DNA from 3 places in the Streptomyces sp. 840.1 genome. Region 3 is predicted to be linked to each of the others. Evidence: riboswitches for the same ligand, from Rfam matches in the RefSeq annotation. Region 3 holds a riboswitch; each other region holds the start of a gene.
What was found. Region 3 has a riboswitch for cyclic di-AMP ahead of EDD93_RS09055 (M23 family metallopeptidase). Riboswitches for the same ligand answer to the same signal wherever they lie in the genome.

Region 1 (9,686 bases), 1.3 Mb from region 3:
GCGATGTCCGCGTCGGTGGGCGCGGTGGACTCGGTCTGGGGAGGGGGCGTTTCCATGCCTGCCTAGGTTCTGATCGGGCCCCTTGAACTGCGGTACCGCAGACGAACGGGGAAATGCGAAATGACGGGAACGCGGGTCAGCCACGGTCGGCGCTGTCGACGCCGTCCCACAGGTTGGAGTGCCACGGTCGGCCGGACTCGTCCGGCTCTCCGTTGCGCTCCTTGACCGCGTCGGGATCGACCACGGTGTAGCCGGTCTCCCCCGGAAGAAGGTAGTGCAGGTGCTCACGGGCCAGCCGCTTGATGTAGGCGTCGTCCTGGAGGCGCGCCTTCTCGTCGCGCAGCTCCTCGGTGCGTGCCTCGGCCTCCTGCGCGAGCCGCTCCTGATCCGCGATCTCGTCGCGCTGCGACACGTACTGCCGCATCGGGTACGCGAGGGCGACGATCAGGGAGCAGACGACCAGGGCCAGGAAGGCCGCCCGGCCGGTGAGGCGGGAGCGGCGGGCCTGGCGCTTGCTCTGGGAACGGTAGACGCGGGCTGCGGTCTGCTCACCGAGCAGCCTCAGCCGGGTCGCGGTGGAGAACCGGTCCCGGTCCTTCGCGGCCATGTCTCCGCCTCCCCATTACGCACGTCCGTCCCCGCACACGGTACGGGACCGAGTGCGGGGACGGACGGAGGCCGGGTCGCTGGACCCGGTCGGGCTTGTCAGCCCTTGAACCGCGGGAACGCCGAGCGGCCCGCGTACACCGCGGCGTCGTCGAGGATCTCCTCGATGCGCAGCAGCTGGTTGTACTTGGCGACACGGTCCGAGCGGGCCGGGGCGCCGGTCTTGATCTGGCCGCAGTTCACGGCGACCGCGAGGTCGGCGATGGTGACGTCCTCGGTCTCGCCGGAGCGGTGGGACATCATGCACTTGAAGCCGTTGCGCTGGGCCAGCTCGACGGCGTCCAGGGTCTCGGTCAGCGAACCGATCTGGTTGACCTTGACGAGCAGGGCGTTGGCCGAGCCCTCCTCGATGCCCCGGGCCAGGCGCTCCGGGTTGGTGACGAAGAGGTCGTCGCCGACGATCTGCACCTTGGCGCCGATCTTGTCGGTGATGACCTTCCAGCCGGCCCAGTCGTCCTCGTACAGCGGGTCCTCGATGGAGACCAGCGGGTACGCGGAGACGAGCTCCTCGTAGTACTCGGTCATCTCGGCGGCCGAGCGGGACTTGCCCTCGAACTCGTACGTGCCGTCCTTGTAGAACTCGGACGCGGCGACGTCGAGCGCGAGCGCGATGTCCTTGCCGGGGGCGTAACCGGCTTCCTTGATCGCCTCGACGATGAGGTCGAGCGCGGCGCGGTTGGACTCCAGGTTCGGCGCGAAGCCGCCCTCGTCACCGAGTCCGGTGGACAGGCCCTTGGTCTTCAGGACCTTCTTCAGGGTGTGGTAGACCTCGGCGCCCCAGCGCAGGGCCTCGGAGAAGGACTCCGCGCCGATCGGGGCGATCATGAACTCCTGGATGTCCACGTTGGAGTCGGCGTGCGACCCACCGTTGAGGATGTTCATCATCGGGACGGGCAGCAGGTGCGCGTTCGGGCCACCGAGGTAGCGGAACAGCGGCAGGTCCGAGGCCTCGGACGCGGCGTGGGCGACGGCGAGCGAGACGCCGAGGATGGCGTTGGCGCCGAGCGAGCCCTTGTTCTCGGTGGCGTCCAGGTCGAACATGGCCTGGTCGATCAGCCGCTGCTCGGTCGCGTCGTAGCCGACGAGCTCCGGGCCGATCTGCTCGATCACGGCGAGGACCGCCTTCTCGACGCCCTTCCCGTGGTAGCGGTTGGGGTCACCGTCGCGAAGCTCAATGGCCTCGAACGCACCGGTGGAGGCTCCGGACGGAACGGCAGCACGACCCGTGCTGCCGTCGTCGAGGCCAACCTCGACCTCGACCGTGGGGTTGCCCCGGGAGTCGAGGATTTCCCGGGCTACGACGACGTCGATGGACGGCACGAGGCATCTCCTTCTGGGATATGACGCTGGTTGTGCAGGGTCACTTTGGCCTTGCGACAAGAGCCTAACCGGCCCGGCCGTCTCAGTCGGCCGCCCGCCCGTCCCCTGGGACGAAAAAGGACCCAAGAGCGGTCATAGCGGGGCGAACAGCCAGAAATTTACTGACCAGTAACTACAACAGTTGAACAATCGGCCCGGAGATTCCCGGGCCGCCGAGCCCGCGGACCGGCGACCGACGGACCCCGGCCCGGCACGCGTGGAGGGGAAGACGCGGGCCGGGCCGGGCGATCGGCGAGGAGAGTGCCGAACTACTTCACCAGGTGCAGCTGCTGACCCGGGAAGATCATGTCGGCGTCCTTGACGATGTCCTTGTTCAGCTTGAACAGCTGCTCCCAGCCGCCCTTGACGTCGTGGTCGGCCGCGATCTTGCTCAGCGAGTCGCCGGTGACGACCTTGTACTCGCCGTCACCCTTCTTGACCTTCTCGCCGGTCGGGGTGGTCACGGTCTTCTTCTGCTCGGCCTTGGGGGCGGTCGAGCGCTCCGAGCGGTTGGTGGCCGGGGCCTCGGTGCGCTCGGCCTTCTTCGGCTCGGCCTGCTGGGCCGGGGCGGACTCCTGCTTGGGAGCGGACTCCTGCTTGGGGGCGGACTCCTGCTTGGGGGCGGCGGAGCCGGTGTCGACGCCCGGGTCCACACCGTCGTTGCTCAGGTTGCCGGCACCGGCGCAGGACCAGGCGCCCGGTCCCTGCATGTCGAGGAGCTTCTCGGCCACGGCGATCTGCTGGGACTTGCTGGCGAGGTCGGCGCGGGCCGCGTACTGCGTACCGCCGGCGGCGGCCCAGCTGGACTGCGAGAACTGCAGACCGCCGTAGTAGCCGTTGCCGGTGTTGATGGACCAGTTGCCGCCGGACTCGCACTGGGCGACCGCGTCCCACGTGGAGACGGAGGCGGCGGAGGCGCCGGTGGCACCCATCAGGGGCACGGCGATGGCGGCACCGGTCACACCGGCGAGGGTGGCGATACGGACGGCCTTGGACGGGCGGCGGTGCTTGTTGCCCTTGCTGTTAAGCAGCATCGAGACTTCTCCTCACCGACGCCTGCGAGGTGAGCTGTCGGGTTCGGGCCAAGTGAGTTGCCCGGTCGCGCGTCCTAGCGCACGACTTAACCCCAAGCCGGTCCTGATCCGTCCTGCGACGATCGGGCCCGGCACTTACCTGGGTCCCCCGCTCCTGCCTACGGCGCTTTACGCGTCTGTTCCCTTCGACCGACGGCAGGATTCGGCGTGACGGTCGACGGGGCCCGCGGTGCGAGCGGTTCTGACCGTAAACACACGCAACCCCTACATTCAAAGAAGGACATACCGGATAAACAGCCCTTCCTTGCATCGGATAAACGCCTGTTTGCGCAGGTCGGAACGGATGCGGAGGGAGCTCACGGACAAGACGCGCCAGTTCACGCAAAGAGACCCATGTCTCACTTAGTTCAAAGTGGGACATAGGCCTCTTAAGTACCCCGGATCCGAGGTGTTTTCAGCTGTTGATCAGACCGTTCCCACGGTCGTTTCCGCGACGGCTCCCAGGGCGGCCCTGACTGGGCCTCAGCCGGTCGCCCCCAGCCGCTTTCAGCCGGTCTTCACGCCGAGGTCGAGGTGCTGACCGGGCAGGATGAGGTCCGGGTCGGAGCCGACGGCCGCCTTGTTGGCCTCGTACAGCCCGGTCCAGCCGCCGGGCAGCTCCTGCGCGTCGGCGATCGCCCAGAGGTTGTCGCCGGGCCGGACGGTGTAGGTGCCGTCGGCGGCAGGCGCACCCTCGGCGCGCCCGGCACCCTCGCCGCGCGAGGCGTGCCGCCCCGAGTCCCGCCCGTCGCCGGTCCGCTCCGGGGCCGGGGCGCCGCGGTGCTTGCCGCCCGCCTCGGCGTCCGGGGAGGCCTCGTCCCGGCCGTCTGCGGGGCCGGTCGCGCCGGAGGAGCCGGAGGAGCCGGAAGCCGGAGGCGTGGCGTCCGGGGAGGCCGAGGCGTCCGGCTTGCGGTCCTTGCTGCCGGCCGGGTCGGCCGTGGTGTCGTCCGACGGGGCCTTCGTCCTGTCCTCGGCCGCGTCGTCCGACGGGTCGGCGCTCTTCGACGGGTCAGCACTCTTCGACGGGTCGGCACTCGCGGACGGGTCCGCGCTCTTTGACGGGTCGGCGGCCGGGGTGGCGGCCGGATCGACGCCCGGGTCGACGCCCGGCATGGATCCGTCCGCGGCGAGGCCGGAGAGGACGGCGCAGCTGGGCCACGCCTTCGGCCCCTGGTCGTCCAGCACCTTCTCCGCCACGGCGATCTGCTGCGAGCGGCTGGCGAGGTCCGCGCGCGGGGCGTACGCATCGCCGCCGTAGGACTTCCAGACCTCCTGCGAGAACTGCAGGCCGCCGTAGAAACCGTTGCCGAGGTCGGCACTCCACATGCCGCCGCTCTCGCACTCCGCGACCCGGTCCCAGGTCGAGGCGTCGGCGGCGTGCGCACCTGCCGCACCGAGCAGCGGGATGGCGATGGCCGATCCGGTCACGCCTGCGGCGACGATGATCGCGGGTGCCTGCCGAGGGCGACGGTGTCTGCCGTTCGCGGAGCCCATGGGAATGCCTTCCGTGTGACTGACAAGTGACTGGTGAGTCGAACGGTGAACCTAGCGGGACTCGAACGTGTGTCACAAGTCGATGCAGCGGAGATCACGCGAAAGTCACAATGTTGACAGAGTGTCACCTTCACCGGCGACGGCCCCGGGGGTGAACTCCACCGGGAGCGTGCGCAGTCCACGCATGATGAGCCCGCCACGCCAGCGCAAATCGGCAGCTTCCCCCGCAAGTCGCAGGTCCGGAAGGCGTTTCAACAGCGTGGCCAGCGCGGCCTGTCCCTCCAGCCGGGCGAGCGGTGCTCCCAGGCAGTAATGGATGCCGTGTCCGTAGCCGAGGTGCTGATTGTCACGCCGTGAGAGGTCGAGCGTGTCCGGGCCGTCGAAGCGCTCCGGGTCCCGGTCGGCGGCGGCGAGCACCACGAGCACGGGGTCGCCCGCGTCGACCCGCTGCCCGCCGATGGTCAGCGGCTCCGTGGCGTAGCGCCAGGTCGCGAGCTCCACCGGGCCGTCGAACCGCAGCAGTTCCTCGACCCCGGTGGCCAGCAGCCCCGTCTCCCCCTCGGCCAGGGACCGCTGGAGCCGCTCGCGCTGCTCCGGGTGACCCAGCAGGGTGTGTACGCCGTTGCCGATGAGGTTCACTGTCGTCTCAAAACCGGCAAACAGGATGATAAAGGCCATCGCGGCGGCCTCGTTCTCGGTCAGGTGCTCACCGTGGTCGCTCGCCCGGATGAGCCCCGAGATCAGGTCGTCCCCGGGGTTCTCGCGCTTGCGGTGGATGAGTTCGAGCAGATATCCGCGCATCTTCTTCACGGAGCGGGCCACCCCGCCGCGCGGGCCGCCGCCGTGGCGGATCATCATGCCCGCCCAGTCCCGGAAGTCGTCCTGGTCCTCGGGCGGGACGCCCAGCAGGTCGCAGATCGCGTAGATGGGGAGAGGGAAGGCGAACTCGTGGATGAGGTCCGCCTCCCCCTTCTCGGCGAAGGAGTCGATGAGGCGGTCCGTCAGCTCCTGCACGCGCGGCGCGAACTCCGCGATGCGCCGGGGCGTGAACGCCTTGGACACCAGACGCCGCAGCCGGGTGTGGTCGGGCGGGTCGATGTTCAGCAGATGCGTCATCAGCTCCGCCTTGCGCTCGCCCGGGATCCCCGTCTTCCCCTTGGCGTGCGCGGACTCGGCGTGGTGGGCCGGGTTCTTGGACAGCCGGGCGTCGGCGAGGGCCTGCCTGGCGTCCGCGTACCGCGTCACCAGCCAGGCCTCGACCCCGCTGGGCAGCGTGGTGCGGTGGACGGGGCTGTGCTCGCGCAGCCAGGCGTACGCGGGGTACGGGTCGGTGGCGAACTCCCACGTGAAGAGTTCGGGGGCGGGCGGCACGGCGTCGGCCGGGTGGGCGGGGCCGGTGTCGGCGGGGCTGTCGTTCACCCCCCGACGTTATCCGTTGCCCTCCGCCGTCCTGATGGCGTCCCGGTAGGCGCGGCCGGCGGCGCGCAGGGCGGCTTCCGGGTCGGTGCCGTCCTCCTGGGCGCGGACGGCCAGGGCGAGGAGGCGGTAGCCGATGTCGCCGGCCTCGCCCTCGGGGAGCGGCACGTCGAGTCCGGCGGTGGCGGCGCGGCCGGCCAGCTTCGCGGCGAGTGCCAGGGCGGGCTGGCCGAGGGGGACGCCGTCGGTGACGGACTCGCGCTGCTTCTCGATCGCCTTGGTCCGCAGCCAGTGTGCGTGGACGTCCTCCGGGGTCTCGGCGGTCTCGTCGCCGAAGACGTGCGGGTGGCGGTGGATCAGCTTCTCGACGAGGGTGGCGGCGACGTCGTCCACCGAGAACGGCTCCTGCTCGTCCTCCTCGGCGATGCGCGCGTGGAAGACGACCTGGAGCAGTACGTCGCCGAGCTCCTCGCGCAGCTCCTCGCGGTCGCCGTCCTCGATCGCCTCGACGAGCTCGTACGCCTCCTCGATGGCGTACTTGGCGAGGCCCTTGTGGGTCTTCTGCGAGGTCCAGGGGCACTCGATCCGGATCCGGTCCATGACCTGGACGAGATCGAGGAGGCGTGCGCCCGGCAGGTCGTAGGAACCGGGCAGCAGCTCCAGGTCCGGCATCTGCACCCGCCCCGAACCGGCCAGCCGTGCCAGCCCGTCGGTCAGCGGCTGGTTGCCCTCGCCGCCGGTGAGGACCACCACGGTCCGGCCCCCCGCGCAGGAGGCGACGAGCTCCTCGGCGTCGGGAACGGCCGGCTCGACGGTGATGCCCGCCTCGCGCAGGTACGGCAGCTGCGGCTGGCCGGGCTCCCCGCAGAGCACCCGGTCGGCGGCGTGCAGCGTCTGCCAGGCGGGCCAGGACAGCAGTCCGGGCGCGACGCGGTGGCTGGCGGTGAGCAGGACGATACGGCCGGGGTCTTCAGCGTTCACGCTGCGAATCTACCCGGCCGCGCGGCCGCTGTTACGCCCCGGCCTCCGCCGTGGTCGGCTCGGGCTTGGTCACCTGGTTGATCCAGGGGGCCTTGTAGTCGCCGAGCTGGATCTGCTTGTTGTCCCAGCTGCCGTAGCGCGGGTTGACGTCGACCGCGAGGGCCTTGGAGGCCTTCGTCAGGGTGTCGCCGAGTACCTTCGTGCCGGCCGGGGTCGACGGGTCCGCGCCGAGTGCCTGGGAGAGCTTGGTCAGCTGGATCTGCTCGCGCAGGAAGGCGTCGATCTGGCCGGGCGCGAGCCAGCGCTCCTGGAGCACCGCGGCCTGCAGCCCCTTCTCCCCCTTGTACTGGGCGACGGCCGACTGGCGCATCTGCTGGATCTCCGCGCGGCTGACGGTGACCCCGGCGTCCGCCGAGGCCCGGTCCAGGACCCGGTCCAGGATGATCCCGTGCAGCTTGGCGCGGACGAGCTGGCCGGACTGGTCGGTGGCCTGCACCGCCTGCGCGGAGTTGCCCTGCGCGTCGCGCACGTCCGCCACCTGGGCCTGCACGGTGGACACCGCGATCCGGTCGCCGCCCACGACGGCTGCAGCGCCGGGGTGGGCCTGGCTGCCGCAGGCGGAGAGGAGGGGCGCTGCGACGAGGGTCACGGCGGAGACGGTGAGCGCGGTGCGACGGCGGCGGTGCAAAGGAGCCTCCCGAGGAGATTGTGCGGCGATGCACAAAGCCTTGCGGTGATCGATGTTAGGCAGTGGAACGGGTCTGGGCCACTGATTCGACCAACGAGTCGGGAGGAGTTGGGGATGTGGGGTCCCGGGCCGGCCTGTCAGCGCACCGGTACGGGGGGTTTCGGTGGTGTGTCCGGTCGCAGCATGATCGTGCGCGAGACCACGAAGGTGATCGGGATGGCGGCCGCCGCCGCGACCAGCGGGGCGTAGCGGCTGCTGAAGCCGGCCAGGTCGACCAGCAGGTAGACGCCGCCGGTGGTGATGACGAAGTTGGCGGCGTTGGTGAGCGGGAAGAGCAGGAACTTCCGCCAGGTGGGTCTGGTCCGGTAGGTGAACCAGGAGTTGAGGAAGAACGAACCGGCCATGCTGAGCGCGAAGGCGACCGCGTGCGCGGCTATGTAGGGGAGCCGGGTGAGCAGGGCGAGGTAGCAGCCGTAGTACGTGCCGGTGTTCACGACGCCCACGAGGGCGAAGCGGACCAGCTGTCCTTTGACCGTCATCGGCGTACGAACTCCAGGGGTTCCGGTGCCGCTTCCGGGCGGCGGAGCCGGGTGTTGGTGTCCTGCACCAGGTAGTGCGGGCGGCGCTTCACCTCGTAGTAGATCCGGCCGACGTACTCCCCGACCACCCCGACCATCACCATCTGGACGCCGGCGAGTGCGGTGACGACGACGAGGAGGGTGACGTATCCGGGGGTGTCGACGCCCTTCACCAGGGCGACGCCGACGATCCAGCCGGAGTAGACGAGGGCGAGGGACAGCAGCAGCAGGCCGAGGTAGAGCGCGGCGCGCAGGGGCTTGTTGTTGAAGGAGAGGAGTCCGTCGAGCCCGTAGTTGAGGAGTTTCCCGAAGGTCCAGGCGGACCGGCCCTCTTCGCGGACGGCGTTCTCGTAGCTGAAGGTGGTGGTGGGGAAGCCGACCCAGGCGAAGAGTCCTTTGGAGAACCGGTTGTACTCGGTGAGTTCGAGTACGGCGTCGGCGGCCAGGCGGGAGAGCAGCCGGAAGTCTCCTACGCCGTCGACGAGTTCGACGTCGACGAGGCGGTTGATCAGCCAGTAGTAGGCGCGCGCGGTGAGCGTCCGGGTGACGCGGTCGCCCTTGCGGGTGCGCCGGGCGATGACCTGGTCGTAGCCGTGCGCGTGCTCTTCGAGCATGCGGCCGACGAGTTCCGGCGGGTGCTGGAGGTCGGCGTCCATGATGACGACGGCGTCGCCCTCGGCGTGCTGGAGGCCGGCCAGCATGGCGGCCTCCTTGCCGAAGTTGCGGCTGAAGGAGACGTAGCGGGCCCGTGGGTCGGCGGCGGCGAGCTGCCGCAGGATCGGCAGGGTCCGGTCCGCGCTCCCGTCGTCGACGTACACGAGCTGGAAGTCATGACCCAGCCGGGTCATCTCATCCGTCACGCGTTCATGGAAGCGTTCGAGTATCTCTTGCTCGTTGAAGCAAGGCACCACCAGCGAGATCAGCACGAATGTACATCAGCCGGTCAATATGTCGGGAGCGGATGCCGGGTGTGGCCGGTGGGCGACCATTGGGTGAACTGGCCCGTGACCGCCGGGGTTCAGCCGCCGCGGACCTGCAGCTGGCGTGCCAGCTGGCGGCGGAGTTCGACGGGCAGCGGGTGGTGCGGCCCGTATCTGTGCTCGGTGTCGTACAGCAGTGACCGCAGCCCGGCGATGGCCGCGGTGTGGTCGCCGAGGGCGAGCAGGAGCTGGCCGATGCGGTGGCGGATCTCGAAGGAGCGGGCCGGGTCGTCGCCGGTGGCGTACCGGTTCTCGTAGTACGGGAGGACGGCGCGGTACTCCGCGAGCGCGGCGGCGGGCTCGCCCAGTTGCTCCAGGCACTGTGCGGTGTCCTGGCGGAACTGGAGGGTCTGCGGGTCGGCCGGTCCGGCCTCGGCCGCGCGGTCGTCGGCGAGCCGGCGCAGCTCGGGCAGGGCGCGGCGGTACTGGCCGTCGTCCATGAGCGTGGCGG
Region 2 (9,686 bases), on a different contig from region 3:
GGGAACCGGCAGATCGACCGGGCCCGCGAGGTACTGGGGCCGAGCCCGGACGGTGCCGCGACAGCGGCCGTCGACGTCACCGCCGCCTACCTCGCCCTGGACACCCCGGGCACCGACCGCATACAGCACGCGGAGCAGCTCGCCCGGTCGGCGGCCGCCGCCGCCGACCGTTTCGCGCTCCCCTCGGTCGCCTGCCAGGCGTGGGAGCTACTGGCGACCGTGGCCCGCGAACGGGACCCGTCCGAATCCAGGGCCATGCTCGAAAAGGCCCTGTCGACGGCGGAACGGCACCAGCTCCCGCTGCGGCGGATGTACGCGGCGACCCGCATCGGCGGCAACGACTGGCTGGCGGAGGGCGACACCACCGGGCTGCTGTCCGCCCGGGAGGAGGCCCTGCGACTGGGCTCGATCAGCATCGTCCACACCGTGGACGGCATCCTGGTCCTGGACGGGGTGATGCGGGGCGCCCGCGACGCGACGCGGGAAGCCGCAACCGAGGGCCTGGCGGTCGTGCGCAGGCTCGGGCTCGCCCCCGCCGTCCGGTACCTCCTGATGTCACTGGCGTCACTGGAGGCACACCAGGGCGACCGGCGGGCGATGCAGGCCGCTCTCGACTCCTTCGCCGAATGGGAGGGGGCCGGTTCACAGGAGGAGCCCCTCACGCTGGGCATGGCCCGCGCCTTCTGCGCCCTGATGGAGGAGGACCGGGACCTGGCACGGGCGGAGCTCGGGGCGGTGTCGGCGCTGGAGCGGCACAACCCGACGACCTACCACCTCAGCGGCACGCACGGGGTGGGGCTGCTGCTGGACGTGCTGGCCGGTGACGCGGACCGCGCCCGGCAGGAGCGCGTCGCCGCCACGGCGGTCGGGCAGATGCGCTGGAACCGCCAGTTCGTCGCGCTCGCGGACGCCGTCCTGCTCGGCCGCCGGGGGCAGGGCGAACGGGCGGCCGAGCGCATCGGTGCCGCGCTGCGCGATGCCGCCGTGTACCCGGCCGCCCTGCACCTGGGCCTGCGGCTGGTCGCGGACGCGGCGCACGAGGACGGCTGGGGCGAGCCGGTGGCCTGGCTCAGGCGGGCCGAGCACCACTTCCACGAGCAGGGGGTGCCCGCCGTCACGAACGCCTGCCGCGCCGCCCTGCGAAGACTGGGCGCCCCCGTGCACCAGCACCGCAGCGGCACGGACGGCATCCCCGAGCAACTGCGGGCCCTCGGCGTCACCGTGCGCGAGTACGAGGCGTTCGTGCTCCTCGCCGACCGGCTGAGCAACAAGGACATCGCCGACCGGCTGTTCATCTCCCCCCGCACGGTCGAGAAGCACATCGCCAGCCTGATGAACAAGACGGACGCGGCCGACCGGGCGGACCTGTGTGCGTGGTCGACCCGGCTGACGAAGCCGTGATGCAGGCCCTGGCCTGATTCGCCCGGGTGCGGCCGGGATTCGAGAGCGTCGTCCCTCACCGCCCCACCCCTCCCCCGGCTTCAGCGGGGCTGAGCAGCCTTTCATCAGAACCGCGTGGCGGATCCGCGGGATGTCCACGCTGGGCGAACAGCAACAACGGGCTCCGGCACTGGACTTCAGTGGATCACTGGGCCATGCTCCCATCAGAACGTTCTGTACGTCCTGTACGTTTTTTACGGACGCGCGCGGCGCCCTTCCCAGGCCCCCGCGCGCCCCGGAGGAGAGGTCTTCGCCATGTACCGCCCCGCCGCACGCCACGTACTGCCCGAGTTCACCGAGCGCACGTCCCAGGGGACCCGCACGCTGGACCCGTACTCCAAGCTGCTGGCCGAACGGGTCATCTTCCTGGGCACTCCGGTCGACGACATCGCGGCCAGTGACCTGGTCGCACAGTTCATGTACCTGGAGTACGACGCACCCGACCGGCCCATCCAGCTCTACATCAACTCGCCCGGCGGCTCGTTCGCGGCGATGACGGCGGTGTACGACACGATGGAGTACCTGACCTGCGAGGTGGAGACCTTCTGCCTCGGCCAGGCGGGTGCCGGCGCTGCCGTGCTGCTGGCCGCGGGAGCTCCCGGCCGCCGGCACGCGCTGCCCGGGGCGCGGGTCGTGGTGCAGCAGCCCGAACTCGCCGAGCCCGTGCAGGGACAGCCGTCCGACCTGGAGATCGAGGCGCGGGAACTGCTGCGGATGCGCGAGATGCTGACGGGCATGCTGGCCCGTCACACCGGCCGCCCCGCCGAGGAGATCACCGCCGACACCGATCGCGATCTCATCCTCGACGCCGAGGGCGCCAAGGCGTACGGACTGGTCGACCACATCGTGCAGAACCGCGGGCCCGCGGCGCTGCCGTCCGTCACGAGGTGAACCGCTGATGCAGCCACCGGATTTCCCGCCGCTGCCCGCCCTGACCCGCGCGGAGGGCGAGTTCATCGACCGCTATCTGGAGGTCGTCGACCAGCTGGGCCGGATCAACCCGGCCCGCGCGGACAGTACCTACGGCGCCTTGCGCGCCGCACAGGCGCTCGCCTCGCACGCGGTGGCGCTTCGGGACGCGCTCGCGCTGATGCACGAGCGGGGCGAGAGGCAGATCCACTCCGCCACGTTGACGCGGGCGTTACGGGTGCTGGACGGCGAGCGCCGCGCCGGGCGGCTCACCGTGCCACCCGACCCGCCGAGTTGATCAACTCCCCTGCGCCGACACGCCCGACGGGTGGATCAATTTCTCTCGCTCGTTCGGCGTAGGTGTTACCTCGCACGAGGGACAGGTCAACTTGCGCTTTCGAGGTGGACCATGGGTGAAATCTCCCGTTCCACCCCTGGTACCGCAACGGCTGGAGAAGTGCGGCGACTCCCCAGAAGACCCCCTGTCCACCCGAACGGGTCAGCCGTGACGAGCCTCACATATCACCGTTTCACCTCGGAAATCCGGCGTTCGGTGAGTCAAGATCCCTGGGACGACAAGCCCCCGCCACCGCGGCGGGGCGGTCCGGGCGGACGCCGAGTCCTGCCGCTGTCCGGATGCCTGGTCGACAGGAGTGGATCGGCAGGAGTGGAGGACCCAAGCACAACGGGCCGACCGGACTTCCGGTCGTCCCTCGGGGTGAAGCCGCCTTGTGCGGCCGGGCGACTTCGCCGGCCCGAACCCGACAGGTCATCCTTCACAGGCGGCTGACGAAGGGTTGCGCATGACTGCGCAGGTTCATGTCCCGTCTCTCCTCGCTCGGGCCACGACGGCCTCGATCATGACGCTCGCCGCCGTCGGCGGCACGCTGTTCGTCCCCGGCGCCGTGACCGACGCCCAGGCCGCGACTCATTCGATGAAGGCGCTCAACATCGCCGCGTCGAAGAAGGGATCGCCCTACCGGTGGGGCGCCACCGGACCCAGCCGTTTCGACTGCTCCGGGCTGACGCTCTACTCGTTCAAGAAGGCGGGCAAGAAGCTCCCGCGCACGGCCCAGCAGCAGTACAACAAGACCCGCCACATCTCGGCGTCGAAGCGGCAACGCGGCGATCTGGTCTTCTTCCATTCGGGCCGCAGCATCTTCCACGTGGGCATCTACGCGGGCAGCGGCAAGATCTGGCACTCGCCGAAGACCGGCGCCGTGGTGCGGCTGGAGAAGATCTGGACCAGGAGCGTCTACTACGGCCGGGTCGGCTGACTCCACCGCTCCCCCACCGGACGGACGTCTCCCGTCAGTGCAGCAGGGTGCCGGTCACCAGCACCGCCCCCAGCACGGTGAGTGCCGCGCCGCTGCCGCCCTCGATCGCGCGGGCGGTTCGCGGCCGGCGCAGCCACCGGCCCAGCCGGTCCACCAGGAGCGCCACGGCCGGGAACCAGATCAGGGCCAGCAGCACGACGATCGCGGCGAGCAGCACCGTCCTGGGCAGCGGGGCGGCCCCGGCCGGGACGAACTGCGGAAGCAGGCTGAGGAAGAGCACCGGCGCCTTGGGGTTCAGCGCGTTGGTCAGGAAGCCCTGGCGCAGTGCGCGCCGGGTCCCGACGGCGGCCTCCGCGCTCGCCATGCCGTCGGGGTGGTCCGTCGTGGTCCCGGTGCCGTTCGTCGGCCCCTTTCGGTGCCGGGCCGAGCGCAGCGCGCTGATGCCCAGGTAGAGGACGTACGCCCCGCCCAGGAGTTGCACCGTGCGGAACAGCACCGGCACCGCCACCAGCACGGCGGCCAGCCCGGCCACGGCGAGCGCGGTGTGGACGAGCAGCCCCCCGGCCACGCCGAGCGCGGTCGCCACCCCCGCCGACCGTGAGGCCAGAGCGTTGCGTACGACGACGGTGAAATCCGCTCCGGGCAGCGCGACCATGGCGGCGGCGACTCCGAGGAAGGCGGTCAGCTGGGCATCCATGGCTCCACCCTGGACCCGAACAGCCTTTAGCATGTACTTGCAATCTTGTGGGTCTGCCAAAAGGAATGCTTAATGTACGACCCGACACGGCTGGCGGCGCTGGTGGCGGTCGCCGAGGCCGGTTCGATCACCCGGGCCGCCGCCCGCCTCGGCTACACCGCCCCCGCGCTCTCCCAGCAGCTCGCCAAGCTGGAGCGGGAGGCCGGTGCCGCGCTGCTGGTGCGGCACCACCGGGGCGCCCGGCTGACCGCTGCGGGCGAGCTGCTCGCCGGCCGGGCCCGGCGGGTCCTGGACGAGATGGACCAGGCGCGCCACGAGCTCGCGCGACTGGCCGGGCTCTCCGGCGGGCGCCTGCGGGTCGGCACCTTCACCACGGCCGGCATCCATCTGCTGCCTCCCGTGCTGAGCGCCTTCCGCCGGGCGCACCCGGACGTGGAGCTGATCGTCACGGAGTACGAGCCGCCGGGCGGGGTGGCGGCCGTGGCCGGGGGCGAGGTCGACCTCGCGCTGACGCACGCGTACGAACCGGCCGCCACGGCGCCGCTCCCCTCGGGGCTCAGCGCCGAGCCGCTGCTGGTCGAGGAGCTGGTGCTGATCACCGCGGTCGGTCAGGTGCTGGCCGATGGCAGCGGGCGGCTCCCGGTGACGGACCTGGCGGGCCGGCCGCTGATCAGCAGCGCCCCCACCCATCCGCCTCGGCGCGGGGTGGAGAACGCGCTGGCCGAGGCGGGCGCACTGCCCGCGGTGGTCTGCGAGTCGCCCGGCTACGCCCTGGTGTGCGCACTGGTCAGCGCGGGCATCGGGATCGCGGTGGTGCCGGAGATGGTCGCGGCCATGTCCCCGACGCCGTTGTCGGTGCGGAGGCTGGAGCCGGCGGCGTTCCGGCGGACCATTTCGGTGGTGCACCGCGGTGACCGGTCGAGCGCGGCGGCGGCGACCCTTCGGGCCCTGCTGCGGAGCGGGTTCGGCCGGGCCGCCGCCGCACCCCCGGGGAACCGGGCCGCCGCATCCCAGTGACCCGGGGCGACCTGCTGCGGGCCGGTCAGGTCTGGACGGGGACGCTCCAGGGGAGCGCGATCCAGACGGTCTTGCCGCCGTCGGCGGTGGGTGTGACGGTCAGCCGGCCACCGTACTCCTTGGCCAGCGAGCGGATGATCACCATGCCGCGCCCGTTGTCCTGCTGAACGGCGGCAGGCAGTCGCTGGGGCCAGCGGGGGTGACTGTCCGTCACTCCGAGGTGCAGTTGCTCCTCGCGCTCCAGGCGGAGATCGACGGTGAAGGTCGGCGACTGGCCGAACGTGTGCTGGACGGCGTTGGTCGTGAGCTCCGAGACGATCAGCCGGACGGTGTCGGCGGCCTCGCTCCCGTCCGACAGTCCCCATTCGGCCAATACCCGGGCCACGTACCTGCGGGCCGCGGAGACCGAAACCGGCTCGCTCGGCAGCGTGACGCTCGCCTCTTGATGGTCCGCCATGGCCGGCCGCCCCTTTCCCGCCCGGATCCGACCCGCGATCGGTCCGTGCTGTGCTTCGCGCCAGATTGCCACTGATGCTGCCCTCTGCGACGGCGATCCACCAAGATATGCATATATCTGTCGCTCAAAGCGGTGAACTCTTCGCTGGATACCGTGCGGGAGCGGCACACTGTCCGCTCGGTACGCAGTGGCCGGCAACGGGAAGTGGCCGGCGCGCAGCGGGAGGGAGACACCACATGCAGCACGGCCCTGCGGTGCGACGCCGCAAGCTCGGGGAGGAGCTGCGGAGTCTGCGCCACGCGTCCGGACTGACCAGCCGGGACGCCGCGCAACTGCTCGGCTGGCACCAGTCGAAGGTGAGCCGGATCGAGACGGGTGTCAGTGGGGTGCGGCCGGCGGACGTCACCCGGCTGCTGGACGCGTACACCGTCGAGGACCCGCAGTTGCGCGAGGTCCTGGAGACGCTCGCCGGCTCGGCGGGCGGCGGTGGCGCGGGCTGGTGGCACGCCTATCGCGGCCTCATCCCGCCCCAGTACCGAGACTTCATCAGCCTGGAGTCACAGGCGCGCACCGCCCGCACCCTGGAGACATCGGTGGTGCCGGGCCTGTTGCAGACCGCCGACTATGCCCGCGCGGTGACCCGCGCGGCGCTCGACGGGCTGCCTTCCGGCCAGTTGGACTCGCTGGTGGAGGTGCGGCTCGCCCGGCAGGGCGTGCTGCGGAGCGAGCCGCCGCTGAGGCTCAGCGCGGTGCTCGACGAGGCGGTGTTGAGGCGCGCGATCGGCGGCCGGCGGGTCATGCGGGAGCAACTTCGCCATCTCGTCCGGCTGGCCCAGCTTCCGCATGTGGACCTTCAGTTGCTGCCCTTCTCGGTCGGTGGATATGTCGGCCTCACCGGACCTTTCGTAATCTTCTCTTTTCCGAGCACTTCTGATCTAGATGTGGTCGTTCTTGACCACTTGACGAGTAGCCTCTATCTGGAGCGGAAAGAAGACCTCGAGGCGTACAGCTCGGCCTTCCGCACTCTGCAGGCGCACGCGCTGTCGCCGGAGCACTCGTTGGACCTGATCGCCACGATCGACCGCGGCGGTCAGTAACTACGGACTGCCCGAGGGGGGCGTCATGTCGGATTGCCTCGCACAGCACGCGTTACGTTGGCGGCGCAGCAGCCGCAGCACCGGAATGAACAACTGCGTGGAAACCGCAGCGTTCGGCGGCGGGCGGCTCGCCGTTCGCGACTCCAAGGATGTGTCCAGGCCACCGCTGCAGTTCACGACTGCGGCGTGGACCTCCTTCGTCACCGGTCTGAGCCCCGACCCGGCCCGCTGACCCGACGGCGGACCGCTCAGGCTTCGGGGGCGGTCCGCCGTACGGTCGCGACCGCGGTCGCGATCTGCTCGTCCGTCAGATCGGCGCGGGCCGTCAGCCGCAGCCGGGAAATGCCGTCCGGTACCGAGGGCGGCCGGAAGCACCCGACCGCCATACCCGCCGCACGGCAGTCGGCCGCCCAGCGGACCGCGGCGTCGGCCGAGGGCGCGCGTACCGAGACCACGGCGGCGTCCGGCCGTACGGCGGTCAGACCGGCCTCGGTCAGCTGTTCGTACAGTGCGGTGGCGACCGTACGGGCCCGGCCCGCTCGTTCCGGTTCGCGGCGCAGCAGCCGCAGGCTGCCGAGTGCGGCACCGGCGGCGGCCGGGGCGAGCCCGGTGTCGAAGATGAACGTGCGGGCGGTGTTGACCAGGTGGTCGATGACCCGGGCCGAGCCGAGGACCGCGCCGCCCTGGCTGCCCAGGGACTTGGAGAGGGTGAGCGTGCCGACCACGCCCTCCGCGCCCGCGAGGCCGGTTGCCGCGAGCGCGCCGCGTCCGCCTTCGCCGAGGACGCCAAGGCCGTGCGCGTCGTCGACGAGCAGCCCAGCGCCCCCGTCACGGCAGACCTCGGCGAGTGCGGCCAGCGGCGCGGCGTCGCCGTCGACGGAGAAGACCGAGTCGGTGACCGCCAGCGCCCGTCCGTCGTGCGCGTGCAGGGTCTTGCGCACGGCCTCGGGGTCGGCGTGCGGCACGACGGCGGTCTCGGCCCGGGAGAGCCGGCAGCCGTCGACGATCGAGGCGTGGTTGCCCGCGTCCGACACGATCAGGGCGCCCCGGCCGGTGAGCGCGGTGAGGGCGGCCAGGTTGGCCGCGTAGCCGGAGGACAGCACGAGGGCCGCCTCGAAACCGCAGAAATCGGCCAGTTCCTGTTCGAGCTCGGCGTGCAGCGCGGTGGAACCGGTCACGAGCCGGGAGCCGGTGGCCCCGGCACCCCAGCGACGGGCGGCATCGGCCGCCGCACCGGTCACTTCCGGGTGTCTGGTCAGGCCGAGGTAGTCGTTGCTGGCGAGATCCAGCAGTTCCGATTCCGCGGTCCGGGGCCGGAGCGTCCGGACGAGTCCGGTGTCCGCGCGGCGGCGGGCCTCGTCGTCCATCCAGTCGAACGGGGCGAAGGGCATGTGCAGTCCCTTTGTAGGCAACTCACAGACCTTAACCGGGGGCGAAGCCGGACAGGGTGTGGCCATGCACACACCCTGATGGTGCTCTGTTGTCCGGTTCTTCCTTGGCTCGGAGGCGTGCCGTGCGTCAGGATCATCGCCATGGACCTCCTGAACACGCTGGCGGAGAAGGGGCTGCGGCGCGAGCTGCCGACCCGTGAAGAAGCGCTCGCCGTACTGGCCACGCCGGACGACGATCTGCTCGACGTGGTGGCCGCGGCCGGAAAGGTGCGCCGCCAGTGGTTCGGGCGGCGCGTGAAGCTCAACTATCTGGTCAATCTGAAGTCGGGGCTCTGCCCGGAGGACTGCTCGTACTGTTCGCAGCGGCTGGGCTCCAAGGCCGAGATCCTCAAGTACACCTGGCTGAAGCCCGACGAGGCCTCGAAGGCGGCCGCCGCGGGCGTGGCGGGCGGCGCCAAGCGCGTCTGTCTGGTGGCCAGTGGCCGTGGTCCGACCGACCGGGACGTCGACCGGGTCTCGCAGACCATCGAGGCGATCAAGGAGCGACACGAGGGCGTCGAGGTCTGCGCCTGTCTCGGCCTGCTCTCCGAGGGTCAGGCCGGCCGGCTGCGATCGGCGGGGGCCGATGCGTACAACCACAACCTGAACACGTCCGAGGGGACGTACGGGGAGATCACGACCACCCACACCTACGCGGACCGGGTGGACACGGTGCACCAGGCGCAGGCGGCCGGGCTCTCCGCCTGTTCGGGGCTGATCGCCGGCATGGGTGAGAGCGACTCCGATCTCGTGGACGTCGTCTTCGCGCTGCGCGACCTCGACCCCGACTCGGTGCCGGTCAACTTCCTGATCCCGTTCGAGGGGACCCCGCTCGCCAAGGAGTGGAACCTGACTCCGCAGCGCTGCCTGCGGATCCTGGCGATGGTGCGGTTCGTCTGCCCGGATGTCGAGGTACGGCTCGCGGGCGGCCGCGAGGTGCATCTGCGTTCGATGCAGCCGCTCGCCCTGCACCTCGTCAACTCGATCTTCCTGGGCGACTATCTGACGAGCGAGGGCCAGGCCGGACAGACCGACCTCGACATGATCGCGGACGCCGGTTTCGAGGTCGAGGGGGCGGGCACGACCACGCTCCCCCGGCACCGGGCAGACGCGGGAGGCGGCTGTGGTTCGCACTCCGACGGGTGCGGTTCGCAGTCGGACGCGTGCGGTTCGCACTCCGGCGGGTGTGCGCCCTGCGGCGAAGCGTCCGGGGCGGAGGCGGATGCCGCCGATGCCGCCGCGCCCGCCGAGGTCCCGGCGGCACGGACGGATCTGGTGTCGGTCCGCCGTCGCGGCGCGGGAACGGATCTCGCACCCAATGCCTGAGCCGCTCTCCCCCGCCGCTCTGCGCGACCTGGACCG
Region 3 (9,686 bases):
AGCCGAGGACGGGGACGAGCCGGCCCCGGCCGACTTGGAGCCGTGCGGGGTGCTCGGGGTGCTCGGGCTCGGACTCGGTGAGCCGGTGCCCGCCGGGTTTCCGGCGGGGGAAGCGAGGAGCGGCTTGGCGTCCCCCACCCCGCTGAAGACCGCCACTGCCGCGACGCTCAGCGCCGCGACGCCGGTGGCGACCCCCAGCGGCACTCCCCACTTGCGGCGCAGCGAAGCACGGTTGTCCTCTGGATCGATCTTCATCAGAAGCTCCTCTCGGGTCCGCCGGTGGTTCGGCAGATCACGATCGGAAGGAGCCGCAGGAATGCCCTGCGTGTCATTCATCGTGCGACCTCTTCCGCATTGACGGGATTCATCGGACTGAACGACGCCGGTCCCGAGGCTCCGCCGACGAGGTCGGCGCCCAGCCTCCGCCGCGCCCTGTGCAGCCGGGACTTCACGGTCCCGACCGCCACCTGCAGCGCTGCCGCGGCCGCCTGCTGGTCCAGGCCCGACCACACACAGAGCTCGACGACCTCGCGTTCGTGGCGCGGCAACCGGGCCAACGCCCGGTGGATCTCCGACATATGGCGCTCGTCGTCGACCATGACAGCGACGCGGTCCGCATGGTCGCCCACCGGCTCGTCGTGCGAGACGAGCCGCCGCAGCAGCGACTCGGCCCGTCTCAGCCGTCGTCTGGTGTTCGAGACCAGGCGGTCGGCGATGCCCAGCAGCCACGGCAGGGCCGAGTCGCGGTCGAGTACCGTCTCCGAGCGCCGCCGCCAGGCGTGCAGGAACACGGTCGACGTGAGGTCCTCGGCCTCGGACCAGTCGGCGGTCCGCCGGAACAGGTGGTTGTAGACGGTCTTGCCGTGGCGGTCGAAGATCCGGCCGAACGCCTCGCGGTCACCGTCGACGGCTCTCGCCCACAGCTCTCGGTCAGATATCCCTCCGACCGGTGCGGCGGGGCCGGCGTCGTTCAGTTCCATGCTCTAGTCGTGTCCGGCAACCGGCCCGAGGTTCCCGCCGGGATGACTCCGTTTTGGCGGACGGCACTGATCCGGCCACAAAGACATCTCTTGCGTCTGTATGTCACGCCCTGAGCCTTTTCGAGTTTTTCGTTCACCCCTGAAGTGCTGCGTCCCACGCGGAATGTATCGGGCCGTCCGGAGATACCGGCGCTGAACAGCGCGGCCGGTTACCGGGCCGAGCGGTTCCGTACGTACACGCCTCAGGAGCTGGTGGGGCCGGCCATGCGGCACGCGCCCGAGTTCGAGCCCGGCACGGACTGGTCGTACTCCAACACCAACTACGTTCTCGCCGCGACGGTCATCCGTGAGGTGACCGGCCACAGCTGGGCGCAAGAGCTGCAGGACCGCATCATCCGTCCGCTGGGCCTCAGGGACACCAGCGCGCCCGGCGCCTACCCGTTCATCCCGGGGCCGCACGCCCGGAGCTACGCCACGTACGGCACAGGCACAGGCACAGGCACAGGTACGGGCGTAGACACAGGGACGGGCACAGGCACAGGTATCGATGTCACCGTGCTCAATCCGGGCATGGGTGCTGCCCCCGGCACACGCGGTGCGGCGCCGGGGGCAGCCGTGCGGCGCCCGGGGTCAGACGAGGAGCTTCGTCTTCGCCTGCTGGTACTCCTCGTCCGTGATCGCGCCCTTGTCCTTCAGGTCGGCGAGTCTCGCCAGGTCATCCACGTGGCTGCCCTTCGACCCGCCGCCCGCGCCGTCCGTGCCCGCGGCGTCTCTCACGTACGCCTTGAACGCCGCATCCCGCTCCTTCGCCTCTTTCGCGTCGCGCGACCCCATGGACCTGCCGCGGGCGATCACGTAGATCAGGACGCCCAGATACGGCAGCACCAGGGCCAGGATCAGCCAGCCCGCCTTGGCCCATCCGCCCAGGTCGTCGCTGCGGAAGATGTCCATGATCACGCGGAACAGCAGGAACAGCCACATGATCCAGAGGAAGAACCAGAGCATGGTCCAGAAGAGGTTGAGCAAGGGGTAGTCGTCCATCGTCCACTCCAGGGAGCCGCGTCGAATGGGTGAATACGAAATAAGTCATACCATCGCAATTCACCCCCCGCGCGGTGGGCTCCGGAGACGATGCCGACGGGGCCGCGAGGAGTACGGTTGACGTGTCGAGGGAGGCGTGGGCCTCCGGGAGGCGGTTCGCCTCGTGGCTGTGAAGACGTGTCCGTGCAGGGACTTCGGGCGGTGCGCGCGTGCGCGCGGCCGATGAGTCCGACCGGAGCCCGGTCGGGACGGTAGGGCGTGTCACCGTGCCGATCCCGCCGGACGGGGCGGGCGAAGTGCTGGTCGCCGTACGCGGCGGGTCCGAGGCCTACACCGCGTGGTCGTCCACGTCGATCGGCAGGGACGTGCGCGTCGTGGTCGTCGAGGCAGTCTCGGCACGCACCGTGGTGGTGGAGCGCTTGCCGTCCTGACCCGAGAAGTGACGTCTGACAGGAGTCCTCTCATGTTGTTCTGGCACGTTCCCGCCCCCAACGAGGCGATGCTCATATCGGGTTCCAAGCGGCAGACGCAGGACACGCAGTTCCGGATCGTCACCGGTCACGGAAGCTTCGTCCTCCCGATCAAGCAGAAGGCGCGGATGCTGTCCCTGGCGCTCCGGGAGGCGGAGATCACCGAGGACTGCGTCACCCAGCAGGGCATCCGGCTCACGGTCCGGGCCGTCTCCGTCTTCAAGGTCGGAGACGACGCGGTGTCCATCGCCAACGCCGCGCGCCGGTTCCTGTCCGAGCAGAACCAGATGGAGGAGCTCGTCGGCCGGATCTTCGCCGGACACCTGCGCTCCATCGTCGGCGGACTGACCGTGGAGCAGATCATCCGGGAACGCAGCCGGGTCTCCCAGGAGGTCATCGCCGGCAGCCACGGCGAGATGGAGAAGCTCGGCATCGTCGTGGACGCCCTCCAGATCCAGGAGATCGACGACGCCACCGGGTACATCGACAACCTCTCCGCCCCGCACGCCGCCGCCGTCGCGGGCCAGGCCAGGATCGCCCGCGCCAAGGCCGACCAGGAGGCCGCCGAACGCGAGCAGCAGGCCTCCGCGCTCAAGGCCGAGTACGAACGGGACACGGCGATCAAGCGGGCCGGGTTCCTCGCGGAGACCGAGCAGTACAACGCCCGTGCCGCCCAGGCGGGGCCGCTCGCGCAGGCCAGGGCCTCGCACGAGGTCATCGACGAGCAGACCGCGCTGGCCCAGCGCCAGGCGGGACTGGCCGCCCAGCGCCTGGAGGCGGAGGTCGGGCGCCCGGCGGACGCCGAGGCCTACCGGCAGCGCACGCTGGCCGAGGCCGCCCGTGACCAGGCGAAGTTCCAGGCGGACGGAAGTGCGTACGCCGAACGGACCCTCGCCCAGGCCCAGGCGGACGCCAACACGGCCCGCGCGGTCTCGCTGCGGGAGGGCAACCAGGAGCTCATCGCGGCCAACCGCATCGTGGAGAACCTGCCGGCGCTGGCCGATGCCGCAGCCCGGGGGATGTCCGGGGCCAGCCTCACCGTCCTCAACGGCACCGACGGCGTCAACGAGATGGCGGCGGGCGTCGTCGGCCAGGGACTGGCGATCCTCCAGTCGCTCCAACGCGGTACGGACACGGGGGCGGCTCCGGAGCGCGGTACGGGGAACCGGGCTGCTGGTGAGGACCTGGGCGAGGACCTGGGTGAGGACCTGCGCCGGGACGGGAGCCGGGACCAGGGCCAGGACGGGGACAGGACGCCCCGGATCGCCGGCTCGGAGTGAAGCCCGGTCGTCGTCTCCGCCCGGACGGAGTGGCCGAGCGGAGTGACCTGGCGGAATGATCGGACGGAGTGACCCGGCGGAGTGACCGGCGGACTGGCCCCGGGCAACACCTTCTCGTTTGCAGCACGTTGGTGCCCCGGGGGCGTGCGTGGGTTTCGCCGTGGGGCCCGTCGTGGGGGTGGGGCGCGCGGGGTGGTCATGAGTGCGTCGAACATGCCGTAGAGTTGTGTTTACCGACGCGGGGTGGAGCAGCTCGGTAGCTCGCTGGGCTCATAACCCAGAGGTCGCAGGTTCAAATCCTGTCCCCGCTACTGAAGAATCAGACCCGGCACGCATGCAGCGTGCCGGGTCTGATTCGTTTCTGTACGTGTCCATGTATGTACGTGTGTACGTTCGTGGGGCCCGGGGCAACCGATCGGTGCGGGCCGCGCCTCGCCGCGCACGTACTCCCATTGGCCGTCGAGGACTCGCCCCGCGATCCTGCCCCGGGAAGTCTGGGAGTGGTGCGCGGTACCGTCCGCGGCCGTGAGTGCACCGGGCAGGAGACCACAGGTGGGGAAGCGGGAGCAGCGGCGGGGGAGGAGTCCGGACGAGATCCGGAACCGCCGGTTCGTCCGGGCGCTGCCGGGGCTGATGCTCATCGGCGGGCTGGCGTTCGACCTCTTCACCCCGCCCGCCTTCACGGCTGTACCCCTCTTCGCCGCGGCTCCGCTGATCGCGGCGCCGTTCTTCTCCCGGGCCGGCACGATCCGGGTCGGGGTCGGCGCGCTGCTGTGCGTGGCCGGGCTGCGGCTCTCCTCCGGAACGCTGATCCGCGTCGTGCCGTTCATCGAGCTGCTCACCATTCTCACCGTCTCGGTCCTCGCGGTCTTCATCAACGGGGTCGTACGGCGCAGCAACGAGCAGCTGGCCTCCGCACGGGTCATCGCGGCGACCGCCATGCGCGCGGTGCTGCCGACGCCGTCGGACAGGATCGGCGGGCTGTACGTGGCCGCGCGGTACGAGGCGGCGCAGGCGGACGAGTTCGTCGGCGGCGACCTGTTCTCGGTCACGGACACCCCGTACGGGGTGCGGCTGGTCGTCGGGGACGTGCGCGGGAAGGGTCTGGACGCGGTGGAGGCGGTGGCGGTGATCATCGGCGCGTTCCGGGAGGCCGCCGAGCAGGAACGGTCGCTGGAGGGGGTGGCTCAGCGGCTGGAGCGTGCGCTGGCGCGGGAATCGAGCAGGCGCGGCGGTCTCGACGCGGTCGAGGGGTTCGTCACCGCCGCGCTGGCGGAGATCCCGCAGGGCTCCAACCGGGTGCGCGTCGTCAACCGGGGTCACCCCGAACCGCTGCTGCTGCACTCGGACGGGGCGTTGGAGGTGCTGCGGCCCACGCTGCCCGCGCTGCCGCTGGGGATGGACCTGGGGGTGTGGCCGGACCGCTCCGACGAGTGGGAGCTGCCCGCCGGGTCGACGCTCCTGCTCTATACGGACGGCCTCTCCGAGGCGCGTGACGCCGCAGGGGTCTTCTACGATCCCGCCGAGCGGCTGCGCGGACGCATCTTCCCGGGCCCCGAGGAGCTGCTGTCGGCGCTGGCCGATGATGTGCGGCTGCACACCGGCGGGGTGACGACCGATGACATGGCGCTGCTCGCGGTGGTGCGCCCGACCGAGGGGCAGCCGGACCGGCGCACGACCGTGAAGATCGTGGGCCTGGAGGGCGGCGCCCAGTGAAGGCGAGGGGCCGGACGGGGGAGGGTGTGTGCGGCTGTGGGGGAAGGGTGCGGCTGTTGCCACCGTGCGTAACCGTAAGGAACCCCTCCGCATAACATTTGACGCAATGTCAGAAAACAGATAACGATTGAGGGGCGATCAACTCGCCCGATTCCACCCGGTTGTGTCCCGTAAAGTCCAGGCCAAGGACCGGAACGATCAGTTGGAACAGCTTGGAATCGGACCCGTGTGTCTATTAACGTTCGATAACGCAGCGCGGTTGTCCCAGCCGCCGTCAGAGGCGGCACCGTGCGCGAGCGCCGAATTCCGCAAGGGAACCGGGGAACCACCTACATGGGGTGAATCGGGCATCTCTGTCTCGTCGAGAGACGGAGGAACCCGTAGGAGACCTTCCTGCTCCGAACCCGTCAGCTAACCCGGTAGGCGAGAAGGAAGGAAAGGAGCGCGCCCCAGTGGCGTCCAACAAGCCTGCCCCCGAAGCCCCCTCCCGGTTCGTTCCCGAACACGGAAATGACTTCGGAACCGGGCCCGGTGCCCCCTACGGCACCCACCACGGAACCGCTTACGGAACCGATCACGGGACCGCCTACGGAACCGCTTTCGGGACCGATCGGGGCAGCGAGTTCGGCAACGGCTTCCGCGCCGACGAAGCCGAGGCCGACAGGGCGTGGGAGGAATGGAACCCCACCGAGGAGTCCGTCCGCCCCGTACGCGGCAAGCACCGCGTCGCCAAGCAGCGCAACGGTCTCGCCCGTAGCTCCACCGTTCTCGGCGTCGGCGTCATCGCGGCCGTCGGCGCGGGTGGCATGGCCTCCGCCCAGAGCAAGCCGCCCGTGTCTATTTCTCTTCCCGACGCCATCTCGGACAAACTCCCCGAGGCCAAGTCCCTGCCGGGCGTCGGTGCGTTGTTCTCGGGTGAGTCCGAGGCGCAGAAGGCCGAAGTCGCGACCGCTTCCGCCCCGCTGACGACGGCCGGCATCACCACCACCGAGGCCGAGCAGGGCACGACGGACGCCGGCGAGGCGCTCCGCGCCCGCATCCTCCAGCAGGCCGAGCAGCAGCAGAACTCCGCCGACGCCGAGGTCAAGGCGGCCGAGGAGAAGGCCGCTGCGGAGAAGGCCGCCGCCGAGGCGAAGAAGCAGCAGGACGCTGCGGAGGCCAAGGCCGCCGCGGCGAAGAAGAAGGCTGCGGAAGAGGCGAAGAAGAAGGCGGAGGCGGTACGGCTCGCCAAGCTCGCCGCCAGCTACGCCATCCCCACCTCCTCGTACACGATCACCTCGACCTTCGGCGAGGCCGGTTCGATGTGGTCCTCCGGCTACCACACGGGCCTCGACTTCGCGGCGCCGACCGGTACCCCGATCAAGGCCATCCACAGCGGCACCATCAAGTCCGCCGGCTGGTCCGGCGCGTACGGCTACCGCACGGTCCTGGAACTGGAGGACGGTACGGAGCTCTGGTTCTGCCACCAGTCCTCGATCGGCGTCAGTGTGGGCCAGAAGGTCACCACCGGGGACACCATCGGGCGCGTCGGCGCGACCGGCAACGTGACCGGCCCGCACCTCCACCTCGAGGTCCACACCCCGGACGGCACCGGCATCGACCCGATGCCCTGGCTGCGCGCCCGGGGCCTGACGGTCTGAGTTCCACCGCACACGGCCGGAGCCGGGGGCTCCGGCCCGCAGCTCCGGCCGTGTCGCGCCCGCCCGTGCCCCGTGCCGTTCTGCGGCCCATCCACCCCGGCAGCCCTGACGCTCACCCCCGACGTCAGGGCTGCCGGTCCTGTCCGGGATGCGGGGGTATACCTGTAGCTGCCATGGAATAGTGGGCACCGTGCGGCGGGTTGTTCCATGCATGACTTCTCTCCGCAAGCTCGGTTCCTCCGATCTCCAGGTCTCCACGCTCTCCCTCGGCGGCAACGTCTTCGGCTGGACCGCCGACGAGGCGCAGTCCTTCGCCGTCCTCGACGCGTACACGGCGGGCGGCGGCAACTTCGTCGACACGGCTGACACGTACTCCTCCTGGATTCCCGGCAACGTGGGCGGCGAGTCGGAGACCATCCTCGGGAAGTGGTTCGCCGCGCGGGGCAACCGTTCCGACGTCGTCCTCGCCACCAAGGTCGGCTCGCACCCCGAGTACAAGGGGCTCGCCGCCGCCACCATCAAGGCCGGGGCCGAGGAATCGCTGCGCCGGCTCGGCACGGACTACATCGACCTCTACTACACCCACCACGACGACGAGACCGTCCCCGTCGAGGAGATCATCACCGCCCTCGACCAGCTGGTGAAGGAGGGCAAGGTCCGCGAGATCGCCGCCTCCAACATCAGCCCGGAGCGGCTGCGCGCCTCGATCGACTTCTCCGAGCGCGAGGGGCTGGCCCGCTACGTGGCGCTCCAGCCGCACTACAACCTCGTCTCGCGCGACACCTACGAGGGCGAGCTCCAGGACACGGCCGCCAGCGCCGGACTGGCCTCGGTCCCGTACTTCGCCCTGGCCTCCGGATTCCTGACCGGCAAGTACCGCCCCGGCACGACTGTGGACAGTGCCCGCGCCGGCGGCGCCGCCCAGCACCTGGAGACGGAGCGCGGCCAGAAGGTCCTCGCCGCGCTCGACGAGATCGCGCGGGAGCGGGACGCGGAGATCGCCACGGTGGCGCTGGCATGGCTGGCCTCCCGGCCGACCGTGGTCTCGCCGATCGCCTCCGCCCGCACGGTCGAGCAGCTCCCCGCGCTGCTGGCCGTCCAGGACCTGCGTCTGACGGACCAGGAGCTGACCACGCTCACCGAGGCATCCGCCTAGGACTGCGGCCCGCCGTAAGGCTGTTGGCCGTGCGGCTGTTGGCCGTAGGGCTGCTGCCCGTACGGCGGTGGGTTGTAGGACTGCGGGTCGTAGGACGGCGGGCTGTACGGCTGCGGGCCGTAGGGCTGCTGGCCGTACGGGTACGCGGGGTAAGGCTGTTGGCCGTACGGGACCGGGCCCGGGTGCGGGGCGGGGGCGCCGTGGGGCTGGTGCGCCCCGTAGCCCGGGTAGGACGGGCGCGTCGGACGGGTGTGCCGGGGGCGCAGGCGGCCCGCCGCGTACGCCAGGGCGGGCCCGGCGACCTCGCGGCGCTGCCACAGATGGTGCAGCAGCTCCAGCTCGCGTTCTGCCAGATCCGGGCCGGCCGTGCCGCGGCGGGCCTGCCGGCGCAGGAAGGCCAGTGACGTCGCGAACGACTCGTACTCGGCGACCGCACGGGCCGCCGCCTTCCCCCGGGCCTTGGCATGGGCCCTGGCCTGAGGGGTGACCGGAGCCGGTACGTAGCCCCGGTGGCCGTACGGGCCGGCTCCCGTCGTCTGCCACCGGCGTGCGGTGTCCCTGGCCATGCCGCGTGCCCGCATCGACGACAGGGCCAGGGGCTCGGCGGGGGAGAGCCAGCCGGCCGCTGCGTAGGCGGGCAGCTCGACGGCCAGGGTGCGCAGGTCGCGCAGCCGGGACCAGATGGCCAGCCAGGTCACCAGGCCGAAGGCGGGCACCATGAACACGCCGTACACCACGTAGAAACCGTACGGGCCGAACGTCGCCGAGCCGTTCCACAGGGCGTGCATGCCCATCGCGAGGACCAGGCCGAGCAGCGGCAGCGCGATGCGGCGGAACCGCTGGTGGTGTGCGCTGCTCGCGGCGAGCCCGAAACCGATGCCGGTCATGACGGTGAACAGCGGATGCGCGAACGGCGACATCACCGCCCGTACGAAGAACGTCGCTACCGTCACCGACGCGAACCCCGAGCCCGTTTGCTGGTCCTCGCCGAAGGCGTTGCCCAGATAGAGGATGTTCTCGGTGAAGGCGAAGCCCGTCGCGGCGAATCCGGCGACGACCAGACCGTCGACGATCCCGTTGAAGTCGCGTCTTCGGAACAGGAAGAGCAGCAGTACGGCCGCGGCCTTGGCACTCTCCTCGACGACGGGCGCTATGACGGTGGCGCCCAGGGTGTCCGCGCTGCCCGGGTCGGCGGTGGCCGTGGCGATCCACTGGGTCGCGAAGGAATTGGCGAGGATCGCGACGAGGGCGGCCGCGCAGGCACCCCAGGCGAAGGCGAACAGCATGTTGCGCCACGGGCCCGGTTCGACCCGGTCCAGCCAGCGGAACGCCGTCATCAGCAACGGGACCGGCAGCACCGCGAGGCCCAGTCCGACGAGGAGCCCCTGAGTGCCCGTCTGATC

Region 1: linked by a shared signal. The riboswitch ahead of EDD93_RS14885 (transglycosylase family protein) and the one ahead of EDD93_RS09055 (M23 family metallopeptidase) in region 3 are both predicted to bind cyclic di-AMP.
Region 2: linked by a shared signal. The riboswitch ahead of EDD93_RS29590 (C40 family peptidase) and the one ahead of EDD93_RS09055 (M23 family metallopeptidase) in region 3 are both predicted to bind cyclic di-AMP.

The regions. Positions count from the first base shown of each region.
Region 1 is NZ_RJUU01000001.1:3,246,917-3,256,602, reverse strand. It holds gene EDD93_RS14900 (DUF501 domain-containing protein) at 1-56, opposite strand, end outside; gene EDD93_RS14895 (septum formation initiator family protein) at 137-607, opposite strand; gene eno (phosphopyruvate hydratase) at 706-1,986, opposite strand; gene EDD93_RS14885 (transglycosylase family protein) at 2,295-3,059, opposite strand; cyclic di-AMP (ydaO/yuaA leader) riboswitch at 3,064-3,235, opposite strand; gene EDD93_RS14880 (transglycosylase family protein) at 3,606-4,592, opposite strand; gene EDD93_RS14875 (cytochrome P450) at 4,698-6,011, opposite strand; gene EDD93_RS14870 (nucleoside triphosphate pyrophosphohydrolase) at 6,021-6,989, opposite strand; gene EDD93_RS14865 (SurA N-terminal domain-containing protein) at 7,021-7,677, opposite strand; gene EDD93_RS14860 (GtrA family protein) at 7,815-8,216, opposite strand; gene EDD93_RS14855 (glycosyltransferase family 2 protein) at 8,213-9,181, opposite strand; gene EDD93_RS14850 (serine/threonine-protein kinase) at 9,274-9,686, opposite strand, start outside.
Region 2 is NZ_RJUU01000002.1:712,841-722,526, reverse strand. It holds gene EDD93_RS29605 (LuxR family transcriptional regulator) at 1-1,401, shown strand, start outside; gene EDD93_RS29600 (ATP-dependent Clp protease proteolytic subunit) at 1,696-2,331, shown strand; gene EDD93_RS29595 (hypothetical protein) at 2,339-2,647, shown strand; cyclic di-AMP (ydaO/yuaA leader) riboswitch at 2,953-3,149, shown strand; gene EDD93_RS29590 (C40 family peptidase) at 3,153-3,626, shown strand; gene EDD93_RS29585 (LysE family translocator) at 3,661-4,323, opposite strand; gene EDD93_RS29580 (LysR family transcriptional regulator) at 4,396-5,340, shown strand; gene EDD93_RS29575 (ATP-binding protein) at 5,366-5,797, opposite strand; gene EDD93_RS29570 (helix-turn-helix transcriptional regulator) at 6,034-6,894, shown strand; gene EDD93_RS29565 (DUF397 domain-containing protein) at 6,920-7,126, shown strand; gene EDD93_RS29560 (8-amino-7-oxononanoate synthase) at 7,143-8,285, opposite strand; gene bioB (biotin synthase BioB) at 8,427-9,650, shown strand; gene EDD93_RS29550 (adenosylmethionine--8-amino-7-oxononanoate transaminase) at 9,643-9,686, shown strand, end outside.
Region 3 is NZ_RJUU01000001.1:1,943,183-1,952,868, reverse strand. It holds gene EDD93_RS09095 (hypothetical protein) at 1-255, opposite strand, end outside; gene EDD93_RS09090 (RNA polymerase sigma factor) at 333-980, opposite strand; partial or broken gene EDD93_RS09085 (serine hydrolase domain-containing protein) at 1,125-1,445, shown strand; gene EDD93_RS09080 (SHOCT domain-containing protein) at 1,611-2,021, opposite strand; gene EDD93_RS09075 (hypothetical protein) at 2,288-2,452, shown strand; gene EDD93_RS09070 (flotillin family protein) at 2,485-3,771, shown strand; tRNA gene EDD93_RS09065 (tRNA-Met) at 4,009-4,082, shown strand; gene EDD93_RS09060 (PP2C family protein-serine/threonine phosphatase) at 4,324-5,487, shown strand; cyclic di-AMP (ydaO/yuaA leader) riboswitch at 5,775-5,928, shown strand; gene EDD93_RS09055 (M23 family metallopeptidase) at 5,940-7,127, shown strand; gene EDD93_RS09050 (aldo/keto reductase) at 7,339-8,283, shown strand; gene EDD93_RS09045 (PrsW family intramembrane metalloprotease) at 8,280-9,686, opposite strand, start outside.